Regions from separate parts of the Pseudobacillus sp. FSL P4-0506 genome, predicted to be linked through region 1. Evidence: riboswitches for the same ligand, from Rfam matches in the RefSeq annotation. Region 1 holds a riboswitch; each other region holds the start of a gene.
What was found. A riboswitch is a leader RNA that binds a small molecule or an ion and turns the genes downstream of it on or off. The one in region 1 is predicted to bind cobalamin.
Positions count from the first base shown of each region.

Region 2: linked by a shared signal. The riboswitch ahead of MKZ02_RS13455 (ribonucleoside-diphosphate reductase subunit alpha) and the one ahead of MKZ02_RS15290 (nitroreductase family protein) in region 1 are both predicted to bind cobalamin.
Region 3: linked by a shared signal. The riboswitch ahead of MKZ02_RS21750 (ABC transporter substrate-binding protein) and the one ahead of MKZ02_RS15290 (nitroreductase family protein) in region 1 are both predicted to bind cobalamin.
Region 4: linked by a shared signal. The riboswitch ahead of MKZ02_RS18115 (FecCD family ABC transporter permease) and the one ahead of MKZ02_RS15290 (nitroreductase family protein) in region 1 are both predicted to bind cobalamin.

Region 1 is NZ_JBBOOI010000001.1:3,040,733-3,044,480, reverse strand. Features, by position in the region: gene MKZ02_RS15295 (DmpA family aminopeptidase) at 1-598, opposite strand, end outside; cobalamin riboswitch at 1,282-1,484, shown strand; gene MKZ02_RS15290 (nitroreductase family protein) at 1,684-2,265, shown strand; gene MKZ02_RS15285 (class I SAM-dependent methyltransferase) at 2,607-3,461, shown strand.
Region 2 is NZ_JBBOOI010000001.1:2,661,584-2,665,331, forward strand. Features, by position in the region: gene MKZ02_RS13445 (YitT family protein) at 577-1,461, shown strand; gene MKZ02_RS13450 (sporulation protein) at 1,666-2,073, shown strand; cobalamin riboswitch at 2,167-2,344, shown strand; gene MKZ02_RS13455 (ribonucleoside-diphosphate reductase subunit alpha) at 2,555-3,748, shown strand, end outside.
Region 3 is NZ_JBBOOI010000001.1:4,320,924-4,324,671, forward strand. Features, by position in the region: gene MKZ02_RS21745 (FecCD family ABC transporter permease) at 1-932, opposite strand, end outside; gene MKZ02_RS21750 (ABC transporter substrate-binding protein) at 895-1,869, opposite strand; cobalamin riboswitch at 2,005-2,146, opposite strand; gene MKZ02_RS21755 (hypothetical protein) at 2,333-2,506, shown strand; gene bioA (adenosylmethionine--8-amino-7-oxononanoate transaminase) at 2,620-3,748, opposite strand, start outside.
Region 4 is NZ_JBBOOI010000001.1:3,666,759-3,670,506, forward strand. Features, by position in the region: gene MKZ02_RS18105 (ABC transporter substrate-binding protein) at 1-88, opposite strand, end outside; gene MKZ02_RS18110 (ABC transporter ATP-binding protein) at 104-871, opposite strand; gene MKZ02_RS18115 (FecCD family ABC transporter permease) at 868-1,890, opposite strand; cobalamin riboswitch at 2,138-2,330, opposite strand; gene MKZ02_RS18120 (superoxide dismutase) at 2,383-3,267, opposite strand; gene MKZ02_RS18125 (YkvI family membrane protein) at 3,467-3,748, opposite strand, start outside.

The sequences.
Region 1 (3,748 bases):
TTAGTTCAACTATGCGGGATGATGTACCCGTTCCGCCTTTAAATTCATAACAAATCATGCCAGTTCCTCCACCAACATTGCCTTCAGCGATGGCCCCGGACTTTGCTGAATGGATAGCTGATAGGACATGTTCCTCTTTGATATGCTGGCCATTAATGTCGTTTAACAATCCATCATATGTTTCTGCAATAACTGGCATTGCCCAAAGGTGATGCTCACTGAACTGTTCTTTATACTTCTCAATCATCCATTTGGTTGTGGCATGATGAGCCATGCCGACAGAATGTGTATTCGTAAGACAGATCGGGCTTAAGAAATAGCCGCCGTCATTTACCCAATGCATTCCTGTCATTTCGCCATTTCCATTTAAGCTGTATGTGCCGGCCCAAATAGGCTGCATCTTTTCCTTTGTTCCTCGCGGCAAAATAGCCGTTACGCCCGTACGGATCGGGCCCTCCCCAATTACAACAGGACCTTCTCCTTCTATAATCGTTGTATAGCCGACCTTAACACCTGGAACATCGGTAATCGCATTAAAGTGCCCCGGCACACCAGGAAAATCTAATCCAATATCACGTGCTCGTTTTCTCGCGGACATATGTATTCCTCCTGTCTAGCAGATTATTTGGCATGTATAAAAAGTTTTTGTGCTCCTCTACACCTTTAAGTTAGGGGAGGGAGACTTTAAAACATTCACAAAAAGTATTGCTAATGCACAAAACAAAGGAAAAGAAAAATGACGGCAATTCATTAAACCCTCCTTTCAGACAGTATTAACTAAAATTTTTAGTGCCATATAGTGCGGCCTTCATACATTTAAGATGACAAGGCAATGATCGCCAGCTATCAATCTTTTCTCTTAAATGAGTTAAAGCAAGAATCATTCCACGCAATGAATGATTCAAATTCCCTTTTAAATCAAGGTGTTTCTACTAACTGAAAAATGCCATATAAAAGTAATGTTAGTTTAAACTTACATCTATGGACCTTTAATCATACGAATATGGGGCCTTTCATTCTATCAACCATACTGTCAGTTTAAACATACAGTGTAATGACAAACTTTCATAAAATGCTTTCAATGAACCTACTTGAAGAAGGTTCTTCAGTAACTTATCTCTTGCTCCATATCGAAAGTAAAGTTGTAGCTTCTTCCGTATGTAAATTATGAACGCTTGAGAGCGGAGAGGTTGGCGTCATTTGGACAAGAGTAAACTGAAAAGTATGTCTGGAAAGGGTTAGTGAACATGCCGGCATCGTTTTGTGGTAATATGTAGAAAAGTGAATATTTTTTGAATAGGTGCTGTGCGTATATTAAAGATGGACAGCTTAAAAGGGAAGCTTGGTGAAAATCCAACACGGTTCCCGCCACTGTAAATTCAGAGCAACCTGCATAACGTCACTGCTTTTATAAAAGAAAAAGTGGGAAGGCGCGGGTTGTGTAGAAGATAAGTCAGGAAACCTGCCTATTTAAAGAGCACAGATGGACCTACGGGATATAGGGAGGTGTTTACGGAAAGAAGATAATGGCTGGGTTTTATATAAGGGCATGCACTCTTTTTTTGTAAGCATTTAAACTATACAGGTTTAAATGCTTTTTTATTGCTGCTTTTTTGGGTCACTGTAAGAGAACATTCATATGAATAGCCAGGAATACTTTTAGTTAAAGGAGAGGAATGGAAAATGACTATTTTAACAGATCTACAGCAACGAAGAGCGATCCGTAATTATGATGGGCGCGAAGTAGAGGATGAAAAAATCTTTAAGCTATTAGAAGCAGCTACATGGGCACCCAACGATAGAATGAGAGAGCCGTGGACATTTTATGTCGTAAAAGGGGAAGCCAAGAGCAGGTATAACCAACTAGCAGAAGATTACTTAAAAGAGCGATTTCCTACAAAGCCCAATCTCATTGAAAGCTCTTTAAAGGTCGTTCAGAATACGCCACTACATATTATTGTAACGAGCGATGTTATTCCTGATGATGAAGACGCCACAAAAGACAACGAGTTTGCGGTCTGTTGTGCGATCCATTCGATGTGGCTGGCGGCTCATGAGTTAGGGCTAGGTTTTGTATGGCGGACGCGGGGCGTAGGACTTGTACATGACGAACGACTTTATCGATTTATCGGATCCCCGGAGCATAAAAAGGTAGTGGGTAATTTATTTATTGGCTATCCAGATCCTGAGTCATTAAAGAAAGTAAAAGTGCCCATTCGCACATCATTCGAAGACAAAACAATTTGGATGGGGACAAGTCAATAATAAGGGTTTCAATTGGGTTGCTTTTTTATGATCTTGATGTGGATCGTTAAACCTTTGATTAACGGATAAAGGGACGGATATAAAAGACGCGAAAAAGAAGGCTATTTTTAAATCTGTTTGAACGATGAAAGAGTCTTCTTTTACTTTAAAAAAGCATTTCTATCCTCTTCAATGGTTAGAAATGCTTTTTTATAAAGGGCATTTCAGAAAATGTACAGTTTTTATATGTGGATCAAGCCTTGATAGTAATTTACGTTATCCGGAATAAAAAGCTGAGGAGCTTATAACCCTTTGTTTTTTATATAACCTAAGCAAATACAAAAAGAAGGAGCATTGGATAGATGAATAGTATAAGCACATCTTTAGGACGTAACTACATTGACTTATGGAAAGAAAATATGAAAGAGTGGGACGGAACGCTTTCTAACCGAATGATAAATGATGAAGCGGAAGATGCCTTTTGGAACGCTTTTTTGGAAAAAAAGCAGCAAAATGGCACAGTCGATACAAATGCTTATGCACACATCATCCGAGAAGAGCTGTTGAAGCTGCTCCATGAAAGTGATCATGTACTGGAGATTGGGCCCGGCTGGGGTAATTATACATTCTGTGTGTCTGAACATGTCAAACAGCTTACATGCGTTGATATTTCCCAAAGCATTATCGATTTTTTAAAACATAAAACCGAAAAGATGCAATTAAACAATATAAGCTTTATACATGAAAAATGGGAACAGCTCAACATTAAGCAAACGTGTGATGTAGTGTTTGGAATAAACTGTTATTATCGCATCCGCGATATCGATAAAGCTTTACTTAAAATGAATCAGGCTGCCTCTCGGCTTGTTATAGCGGGTATGACAAGCGGTCCAGAAAAGCCTCACTATATAGATTTACATAGAGAACACGGTTATTCCATAAAGTTTAGACGCAGGGATTATATTGATTTGCAAAATATTCTGTATCAGCTTGGAATTATGGCCAATTGTAGAATTATTGAGATCCCGCGCGTGAGTATATATGAATCGTTTGAAGCTCTTATACGTGATAACGTCAGCAAAATTCTAACAAGAGACTATAATCAACAAGAAGTTGAGCAAGCGCTAAGCCGATACGTAGTAGAGAAAAATGGGCAATATGAATATTCCTATACCATTCATGCGGCGCTGCTTTATTGGAAGCCGGTAAACATTTGATGGGGTGTGTATCCTGGAAAATAAATCCATTTATCATACGGATGTGCCATGCTTCAATCAAGCGGTTATTTTGGTTTCTCGTTGGCCAAAATCTTAATTTGGGTAAATCAGTAATAATCGTTTACGTTTTGATCAGTCAGCGTTTTATTCACTTCAAAGTGTGGGCAAAATAATTAAACAGGCATAAATACATGATCGGCTAGCCACGATAGGCAGGAGATCTTTTTACATAGGGAATCATGATAAGGCAAATAGTGAATAGGCAAGGCTTTGCTTCATACATTCTC
Region 2 (3,748 bases), 380 kb from region 1:
CTCCTTCATTCACCTAAATACCTGCGCAAAATCTATTGTTCCCCTTTATTTGTTCATTTAAGCAAAGTATTTGAAGCAAGAAAAATGAATAAGATCGATCAAATTATGTTAAATCCTATTACTCAAAAATCTTAAGGGGTGAAAGTGAAAGGCATGCAAGGAACAAGTTGCATTCAAACGAAAAAGCTTTCCGATGAAGTAAAGGATTGTCTGGCGGTTTGAGTAGTCTTAGGAGTACTGTCGCTACTTTTTTACAGCAGCAAAAAGGTCCCGCTTAATAGCCGGGCATATACATCTGTTCACTAAAGAATCTCCCTGAAAAGTGCCTGTTCAGAAGGCTGCTACATACTTGAATAGCCTTCTTACGTAATTGTAGACCTCACTATGCAGTGAGGTTTTTTCCTGTCCATTCAGAAAATGAAACATTATAATAAAAAGTGGAAAAAGCTTTATAGTGCACAGCTATGGAAGGGATAATTTTTTTATTTTAAGGCTTTTCCTAATTGAAAGTTATTTTTCTTAAGCAGGAATTAAGATATACTAAAAATAAATAAGTATGAGTAAAGGTGTGGTTTTTTGACGGACGAGTTATTGGTAAAAAAGCAACATAAGAAATTATCGCGTTTGAAAGTGATTCAGAGGGCTGTTTTTATTACAGTTGGCGCCTTGCTCATGGCTGTTGGATTAGAGATCTTTTTAGTTCCCAACCAGGTAATTGATGGTGGGGTGACAGGTATTTCCATTATGCTTTCCCACATTACAGGAGTAAAACTTGGTATCTTTCTTTTTATCTTAAATTTACCGTTTGTATACTTGGGATATAAGCAATTTGGGAAAACTTTTGCCATATCGACTGTATATGGGATTATTATGCTATCTGTCTTCGCCACATTTTTTCACCCGATTATGCCGTTTACTGAGGATATCCTTCTGGCCACAATTTTTGGAGGGATTTTTCTAGGTGTTGGGGTTGGGATGGTCATCCGAAATGGCGGGGCGCTAGATGGGACTGAAGTACTTTCAATTGTGATAAGCAAAAAAGTCCCTTTTTCTGTTGGTGAAATTGTCATGTTCATTAACTTATTTATACTTAGCTCTGCAGGGTTTGTCTACACGTGGGATCGTGCGATGTATTCTATCCTAGCTTATGTGGTAGCTGCTAAAGCGATCGATATTGTCGTTGCCGGGATGGAAGAATCAAAATCGGCATGGATTATTAGCGATGAAGCAAGAGAGATAGGCGATGCCATTAATAGCCGATTAGGAAGAGGCGTCACTTATTTACATGGAGAGGGCGCTTATACAGGTGATGACAAAAAGGTTATATTTTGCATCATTACCCGTTTGGAAGAATCTAAATTAACCACAATCGTGGAGGAGATCGATGCTTCGGCTTTCCTGGCCATTGCAGATATTTCGGAAGTGCGCGGTGGACGGTTTAAAAAGAGAAACATCCATTAAATTATTAATCTATTTGCGATCACAACTGTACATATTTTTCAGTTGGCAGACAAAGTCCACAAGGTAAAACATACTTTTTAAAAAGTATGTTTTTATTTATTTATGTGTAAAATTCAAATTCAAAACCATCCTATTTGGTTAAGATTAAGGAGCGAGCCTCGGGGAATATTAAACTAATACTAACTAAAAGAAAGGAGAAGTTTCATGTGGAAACATATTTTATCCAGTATTGGAATTGGCGGAGTAGCGATTGATACAGCTCTTCAAAAAGAGGCTTACCACAGAGGGGATAAAATTGAAGGAACAGTATTGATTAATGGCGGCCGGGCTGCGGAACCAATTGATGCACTCATTGTTTCTTTGCATCTGCAAATGGATGAAGTTCGCGAAGACAGTGATTTTGCATACCATGACAAAGATGTAAAAGAAATTCTTATCCCGATTCAACGTGAAATCCAGCCTAAAGAAAAGCTAACGATTCCTTTCTCGCTGGAAATTGACCTTGAACATCCACCTACCAGTGATACAAATAAAACCTTTTTAAAAACAACCGCTGTGATTCCGCAAGCCGTTGATCCTTCTGGTCAGGATGAATTAATCATTTTAAATTAAATAAGGACAGAAAAATAAATCAAGGCTTGCACAGGAGAATTTTCATTGTTATACTAATCCGGACACAACATTTAGTGGTAATGCTTTAATTAAATCAATATTTAGTAAAAAGGTGCTGTCACAGCTTAATAGGGAATTCGGTGAAATACCGAAGCTGTCCCCGCAACTGTAAGTGTGAACGACCGCAGATCAATCCACTGTCTAATAGATGGGAAGGAATGTGGAAGGAAGAAGCACAAGCCAGGAGACCTGCCTTTTTACTGCGTGTACTCTTCTTCGGGAGTTGGGAAGAAAGCGCGGAGAAAATAAAAATGTCTTTCGTTCAGACAAGCTCTTTTGATGATGCTTAGGAGCAGGTCTGTCCCATTTTTCATTAAACTTTTATTTCTTCGCTCTTATCCCATCTTTCATCTAGAAAGATGGTTTTTTTATGGACAAAAAAATCTCTTTCTAAACTACTTATCGTTTAGGAGGAACAAATATGATTCAAACAGTACAAAGTGTGGCAGAAGAGGCGTTCAGTGAAATTCAAAAAGAATTCCCCTCTATTGAACTGGCAAGCTACAAGAAAAAAGTAAGGGTAACTTTGGATACGAGAGAGGGATGGACAAATGAGCAGGTTCAGCAGCTGCTTTTACATTCAGCCGTGGAGCGGATCACAAGTGAAGAACCGGATTGGACATTTGTAGCTGCCCGTCTGTATTTACAACAATTATATAAGCAAGCAGCTATAACACGTGGGGAAAACACCAATAGGTATGGCAGCTTCTTGAACCTTATTCACCTTCTGCTGAAAGAAGGAATATACAATCCGCAGTTAACGACAGCTTATACGGAAGCGGAGATTAATGAGTTAAGCACCATCATTGATCCTGATAAAGATCACTTATTTACATACATCGGAATTGTTACATTGAGCGAAAGATATTTAGCTCATACGCTCGACAAGCAGCCAGCAGAGCTTCCGCAGGAAAGATGGCTCATTATTGCGATGACGTTAATGATGAACGAACCTCAATCGGTACGTCTCCAATACGTAAAAGAAGCATATTGGGCTCTTTCTAATTTATATATGACAACAGCTACGCCAACACTTGCCAATGCCGGGAAATCATACGGCCAGCTGTCAAGCTGCTTTATCGATACGGTGGACGACAGCCTGCAAGGGATCTTTGATGCCAATACGGACGCTGCCAATTTGAGCAAAAATGGAGGGGGCCTGGGCATTTACTTAGGGAAAATTCGCAGCCAGGGCAGTGACATTAAAGGATTCAAAAATGTCAGCTCCGGCGTGATTCCATGGATGAAACAGCTCAATAATACGGCCGTTTCTGTCGATCAGCTCGGACAGCGTCAGGGGGCGATCGCTGTTTATCTCGATGTCTGGCATAAAGACATTTTTTCCTTTTTAGAAACCCGTTTGAATAACGGAGATGAACGCCGCCGAACACATGATTTGTTTACCGGTATAACGATACCGGATTTGTTTATGGAAGCTGTTGATAACAGGGAAGAATGGCATTTATTTGACCCGCATGAGGTAAGGAAGGTAATGGGCTACTCGCTTGAAGACTCATTTGATGAAAAAAGAGGAGCAGGTACATTTAGAAACCGGTATAAAGAGTGTGCGGCTCATCCAGCGCTCAGCAAAAAAACCGTGCCGGCTATTGAGATT
Region 3 (3,748 bases), 1.3 Mb from region 1:
GCCAGAATTAAAAAGCCAGCGCCTGCAAGCATGGACAGCGGCAGTAAATGGCGGTGATCCGGCCCCCAAATTAAGCGGATAAAATGAGGGATGACCAATCCGACGAAACCAATAGTTCCTGAAACAGCTACAGCTGCTCCTGTTAATACCGAGCCGGCAACTAGCACGATCATTTTTTTTCGACGGACATTCACACCTAAATGCTGGGCTTTCTCTTCGCCGAACGACATCGCATTTAATTCAGCCGAGTGGATAATTAACAGTAAAGTGCCCACCAAAAAAAAGGGCAAAATAAGTTGAATATAATCCCAGCCTCTCATTGATACACTCCCAAGCAGCCATCCGATAATTTGCCGCAATTCCTCACCGGTCAAAGCAATCATTAGTGAAATCAACGCACCTAAAAAAGAGCTAAAAATAATCCCTGTTAGAATGATAGTTTCTACTTTAAGTGACCGTTCAATCGCCTGGGCGAACAAAACAACGATGAAAATGGTTATAATCGAAGTCACAATACTAACAACGGGCAGGGTAAATCCGGAAAGCCAAGGGAGCTGCATATTAAAAAACAGCACCATAACAGCGCCTGCGGAAGCACCCGAAGATACACCGAGTGTATAAGGGTCTGCCAGAGGATTACGCAGCAGCCCTTGAAAAGCAGCACCCGCTACCGCTAGAGAGGCTCCTATAAGACCGGCCAACAATACTCTCGGAAATCTGATCTTCCACACGATGTTATCAAAAGAGGAATCGACTCCCTCAAGCGGCGTTCCAAAAAAATGATGGGATAATAAGAAAGCGATATCCCGAAACGGAACTTGGATCGTTCCGATCGAGATACCTGCAAATACAGCCGTAATAAAAAAAGCCAAAACTAACAAGTAAGCCGAGCTTTTATTTCTTAAAAACATCTGGATAGATCGCTTCGGCAAGTTCTTCTACTCCTTCAACAAGACGCGGGCCTGTTCGGTTGACGAGGTCAGCATTCACATCATGGACATCCTTGTTTTTAACGGCAGTCATGTTTTCCCATCCTTTGCGGCTGAGTACCTCTTCAATCGGTTTTTTTGTGTAGTAGCCATGCGTAGTAATGATTACGTCAGGATTCTTCTTGATAATCGCTTCCTCTGTCATTTGCACCCAGCCCTTCTGATCGGCAGCGGCATTTTTCGCATGAATCAGATCAAGCATTTCCTGCATAAATGTATTTTTTCCTGGTGTGAAAATGTCTGGAGCCGGTGATACTTCAATAAATACACTTTTTTCTTCTTCTTTTTTAATAGTTTTCGCTTTTTCCTCGATTTTTGATAGACCGTCTTTCATTTCTTCTACTACGTCTTCTGCTTTTTCAGTTGTTCCTGTCGCCTTGCCGATCATTTCAATTGAGTCGTATACTTGATCAAAATTTTGGGCATCATTAACGACAAGTACATCGATTCCCGCTTCTTCCAGTTGCTTCAATCCCTCTTTTGAGTTGTGGGCACTGGAACCATGTGCCAATACGAGATCCGTATCAAGCCCAATGATTTTTTCAATGTTATACTCCATGCCGCCAACTTTTTCTTTGGCGTTCACCTCTTTCGGGTAATTGTCGTTGTCTGATACCCCGACAATTTCATCACCTAAATCGAGTTTATAAGCAATTTCGGTATTGCTCGGAATAAGAGAAACAATTCGTTTCGGTTTTTCTTCAATAACGACATCTTTTCCTTCCGCATCCTTTATCGTTACCGGAAAGGCTGCTTGTTGACTCTCTTTTGGCTGATCTGCTTTTTCTTCTTTTCCAGTTTCTGCTTTATCCGTTCCGCAGCCGGCAAGCAGGCCAGCAGCCAGTACGAAGGATAATGTGTACTGAGATAATTTGTTCATGACTTTCTCTCCCTTTGCTTCTTAAAAATATCCACAAAAAAACACCTCTACGCGATGGAGAGATGCAGTGAAAAAGGGCCAAACAGGTACATTGAACCAGGAAGCCGCTTTTACACCACCCTATCCGCGTAGGTTATTGGTGCTCTAAACCAGGCAGGTTTTCTGGCTTGTGAAATAAATAAATTTCACTTACAGTGGCGGGACCGCGCTGGATTTCCACCAGCTTGCCCTTTTAAAAAGCTTTTTGTTCAGCTTTACCTGATTAAATATATGTAGTTTTCCGCTTAGCCTCATTATACACAAAAAAAACTTTACTTTCATAAATTTTTAAAACGGTTCGCAGCTTTTCTAAAAATTCGTTTCTATTCTCTGCAGAAAATAAATTTTCTTATCATATAAGACCTTTATGTTTTAGACAGGACAAAAGTGGAATAGGATAAATAAAAAGAAAGGAGCGGCTAAAATGAATCTTGCAACTTTAATCGGGTTAGTTGTCCTACTGCTTTGCATTGCGCTTATTTTAGTTTACTTTCTTCGCCAGGCATTTGACTCCTCTGATACAAGCCGGATAGACGCTCTTCCTGAAGACGACGCGTACTTAAACGATCGCGACTCAACACATGACCGTAACTTATAGCCAAATAAAATGACAACATGACATACGAGCAAACATCTGTTTAAAAACAAGATCGTTTGCCAGCAGAACTATATAAAAAACATCCATCCCGATGAACGGGAGGATGTTTTTTATTATTTAGTATGAACCTTCACATTCAGCGTTTCCACAATGGCTTGCTTTATAATTTGAAGCATTTTAGTCAGCTCCTCGTAGCTGGAAGCTAGCGGCGGCATAAAAACGATCGTGTCACCAAGCGGTCTCGTCAGCATCCCCAATTCACGCATTCGCAATGTTGCCCGATAAGCCATTCTCTCTTCAAACGGAAAAGGTTCTTTGGTCTTTTTATCTTTCACTAGTTCAATTCCGCACATTAAACCAAGCTGTCGAATCTCACCGACGTGTGGCAGTTCATTTATTTCAGCCATCAACCTCTCAACATATTCTGCTTTTTTAGCAGCTTGCTCAACAAGCCCTTCTTTTTCGAAAATATCAAGATTGGCCAAAGCTGCTGCACAGCCGAGCTGGTTGCCCGTATAAGAATGTCCATGGAAAAAAGTTTTCATTTCGGTATATTCCCCGTAAAATGCCTGGTATACTTCTTCTGTTGTTAATGTAGCTGCAATCGGTAAATATCCACCGGTAATTCCTTTTGCCATTGTCATGATATCTGGCAAAACACCTTCATGTTCCACAGCGAACATTTTTCCCGTGCGCCCAAATCCAGTCGCCACCTCATCCACAATAAAAAGCACATTAAACTTTCGACAAAGCTGTTCAAGCTCCTTTAAGTACCCGACTGGCATGATGTGCATACCACCCGCCCCCTGTACCATCGACTCAACAATTAGTCCGGAGATCTGTTCATGATTCTTTTCAAATAAGTCATGTATTTCTGAGAGTGAATCTTCTTTAGCCGTTTGTTCATTGCCGGAAGGATGCCATTTTGCTGACGGGAAGGGGAGGGCGAATGAATGGAACATTAATGCGCTGTACACGCGGTGATAAATGTCGATTGAGCCCACGCTGATCGCACCGACTGTATCGCCGTGATAACCGTTTGTCAATGTGACAAACTTTGTTTTTTCAGTCCTGCCTTTATTTTGCCAATATTGGTACGCCATCTTTATGGCTATTTCCACTGACTCTGCTCCGCTGTCCGAATAAAATACGCGTGTTAAGTTTTCCGGAGAAATCTGGATAAGTTTCTCAGCCAACTGAATGGATGGCACATTTGCCGCCCCAAGTAAGGTTGAATGGGCA
Region 4 (3,748 bases), 630 kb from region 1:
TCGAACTCTCATGATTGAAGCTCGCAAAGACCCATAGTGCAGCTATGCAAATAACTCCAGTTAAAATCCATATATTTTTTTTAATCATTTTGTTTCCCCCTTTTCACACATGAGCCAAAAATGTAATATGCGGTTTGTTTGTCCGCGGATGTATCTGGATCTCTCCATCTACTCCAAACACTTCTTTCAGCATGTCCTTGCTTAAAACCGCTGAGGGTGTTCCAGAACAAATCATGCGTCCCCCATTCATAACGTATATATAGTCGCAATAGAACGCGGCCAGATTTAAATCATGCAGAGCAGCCAAAACAGTAATCGGCAGCTTTTTGACAAGGTCGAGCAGTTGCAGCTGATGTCTGATGTCTAAATGGTTGGTTGGCTCATCAAGAATAACCATGCCCGCCTTCTGAGCAAGTGCTCTCGCAATAAACACCCGCTGTTTTTCTCCCCCAGATAACTGCTGAAAGCTACTTTGGCCATACTCGACCATGTCTACATAAGCTAAAGATTCGTGAATAATCTGTCGGTCCTCTTCTGTTTCATGTTGAAAAAATTTTTTATAAGGGTGACGGCCCATTGCTACGATTTCTTCAACGGTAAAATCAAATGGCACAGCAGCCTCTTGACTTACGACAGCCAGTTGTTTTGCTGCTTGCTTTGCCGGCATTTCATGCAGCCCTTTGCCATTAAGCCATACCTTTCCGCTATCTGGTGTTAAAATCCGAGAAGCGTTCTTCAATAAAGTGGATTTCCCACTTCCATTAGGACCAATAACGCCAATGAACTGTTTATCAGCCGCTTGTAGTGAAATATCGTCAATGATAAACTTGCCGTTTGCTGAATAACTAACATTCTCAACGAGTAGTTTCATCGGCCGCCTCCCCCAAACGAATAGGAGCTGTGCCGCAAGAGCCAAATAAAAAATGGCCCTCCACAAAAAGCGGTAACTACACCAATCGGCAGCTCCTCTGGCGCAAGCAGCAAGCGGGCTGCTGTATCTGACCAAATCACAACGAGCATGCCAAGCAGTGCACTAACTGGAATCACACGCTTATGGTCGGAACCGAGCAATAGCCGGGCTAGATGAGGCACCATTAATCCTACAAAGCCAATAGAACCACTCACTGCCACTACTGCACCGGTAATTAAAGAAGCAACAACAATAAGGATCTTTCGAAAAACATCTGTATTTACTCCAAGTGTTCCTGCCGCTTCTTCCCCCATTAACAAAGCATTCAACGATGAAGAGGCAGATAATAAAAAGAGGACACTGCCAGCAATTATTAGCGTCGGAATCGCTAAGTGTTCCCACTTGGCTCCAGCAAGGCTACCCATCATCCAAAACATGACTTCTCGAATCCCCGATTCTTTCGGTGCTAATGTCACAATAAAATTGGTTACAGCGGACAGCGTCATCGAAACAGCTACACCGGCCAGCAATAGGCGTGTCGTGAGAATCTTTCCGCCTTCCTGGGCGATTATGTACACGGCTCCCATTGCTATCATGGCACCGGTAAAAGCGCCAGTAGTTAAGGCATATTGTCCAAAGACAGGCAGAGCGCCAAATAAAATAACGAGCGTTGCTACTACTGAAGCACCTGAAGATACGCCTAAGATATAAGGATCGGCAAGTGAATTTCGTACCAATGCCTGAATGACAACTCCTGCTACTGCAAGACCCGCTCCTGTTACAGTTCCGAGCAATACACGCGGCACCCGAATGTTCCAAATTATGTGTTCCTGAGCCTTATTCCAGTCTGCCTCTATGTAATTGCCCACCCAAGGTGCATGTGAAAGGATGATCTTCCATGCTGTAACAGCTGGCATATTAACCGGCCCTAGAGTAATAGACCATGTAATAGAAAATAAAAGGAAGACAGCAAGTCCCATGAGTAAATACAAATAACCCTGCTTGTTCGCGCGGAAAACAGCTGAGAAAACAAAGGATGATCCTCTTTTCTTTCTTATCCATCCTGCAAACGCTAGCTTCAATGTTCCATCTCCTCTCTTTTTTATCAGCACAGAAAGAAAGCCCTGTTCTTATCGCTAAGAACAAGGCTTGGGTGTGTGAAAACAGCACAAAAAAGCAACAGAGACTGCTTTGTCTTCGGCCACCTTTCCTTTCCGCGAAGGCATCATAGGGGATCAAACCTGGGTAGGTCTCCTGGCTTACGGATCTGCGCGCTTTTTTCGTCTTCCCTGATTTCTCAAGTGACATCAATGAAAAAAAAACTTTCCGATTACAGTGGCGGGACCGCTCGGGATTTGCACCCGATTCCCTGTTACCCTTTGCTGTCTGTTGCAAAGGCACCCGGTTCTCTTATATAAAGTTTTTCATTGCTTACCAGTGTAATATAGTTTCCATGAATAGGCAATGCCTTTTCAATGCCCTCTCGCTTTTCTCATGCGTCCCTCTACTTCATCCCAACAAACAATGTTCCACCAATTATCAATATACTCCGCACGCTTATTTTTATATTTCAAGTAGTAAGCATGTTCCCAAACATCAAGTACAAGTAAAGGAACTACATCCCATTGGCTTAAGTTTTGATGTTTTTCAGCTTGCAATATTTCTAATCGCTGAGCTTGCGGCGACCATACGAGAATGGCCCATCCCCCTCCCTCTACTTTCTCGGCGGCTTTGGAGAAGTGTCTCTTAAACCCATCGAAGCTGCCAAACGACCGGGAAATCTCTCGGTTTAATTCACTTGAAGGCTTTCCCCCTCCGTTTGGGCACATGATTCTCCAAAAGATCGAATGTAAATAATGCCCGGCACCATTGAAAGCAAGCTCTCTCTCCCAATGCTTGACGAGCTCAAAGTCATTATTTTTTCGTGCCTTTTGCAGCTCCAGCTCTGCTTTATTCAAACCTTCTACATAGCTTTGATGATGCCGGTCATGATGAAGCCTCATTGTTTCTTCATCAATATAAGGCTCTAAAGCATTGTACGCATAGGGGAGAGGGGGAAGTTTGTGGCGGCCAATAGGAACCTGTTCAGCTCTTTCTCGCTCTTCCTCCTTCTCTTTTTCGTTTTCTTCAGCAAACAGCCCTTCATGAAGCTGGCGCCACTCCTGATCTAATCCCAAAATCTCACTTTGGATTAAATGAATCTCTTCTTCTTTCATATTCGATAAACGATTATCCATCTTCTCTACCTGGTTTTTCCACTTTTCCACCTGATTAAGGTCAATTAATTCATGCTGCAAAGCACATAAAGCCTCACACCATTTTTTAGCTTCCTTTAAATAACTGCGGTATATCTCCATCTGCCCTCCTCCTTTCAGCTCGTAATTTCAACATATGCATTGTTTTTATATGCGTTCTTCTTTCATACTCTTCCCTCTGCCTAACAAAGCAAATGAAGAGGACCGTTATCAAAAAAGAAAGAGGGGCTATGCAATCCCTTGGCAAAACAAAAAGCTGCCCACCAGTTGGTGTTCACTTAACTGGTGGATAGCTTTCTTATTAGCTTGATATCTTCATTTCATTCTTAAATGGTTGCTTAAATCTAAGCCAGGCGAAAATAACACCGATAATTAAGATCAAACCGAGGTAGCCAACAATTGGATACAAGGTGCCTACTAATTTAACGAATCCGACGAAGCTTGCCAGAAAAGCGGCCAATGTAGAAATAACTACTGCCGGAGTAAAAGACTTACGATGGGCCGGTACGATTCGCGCAGCAAAAGCATATATCATTCCGACAGACGTATTATAAATCATCGCTAACAATACAAATGACATAAA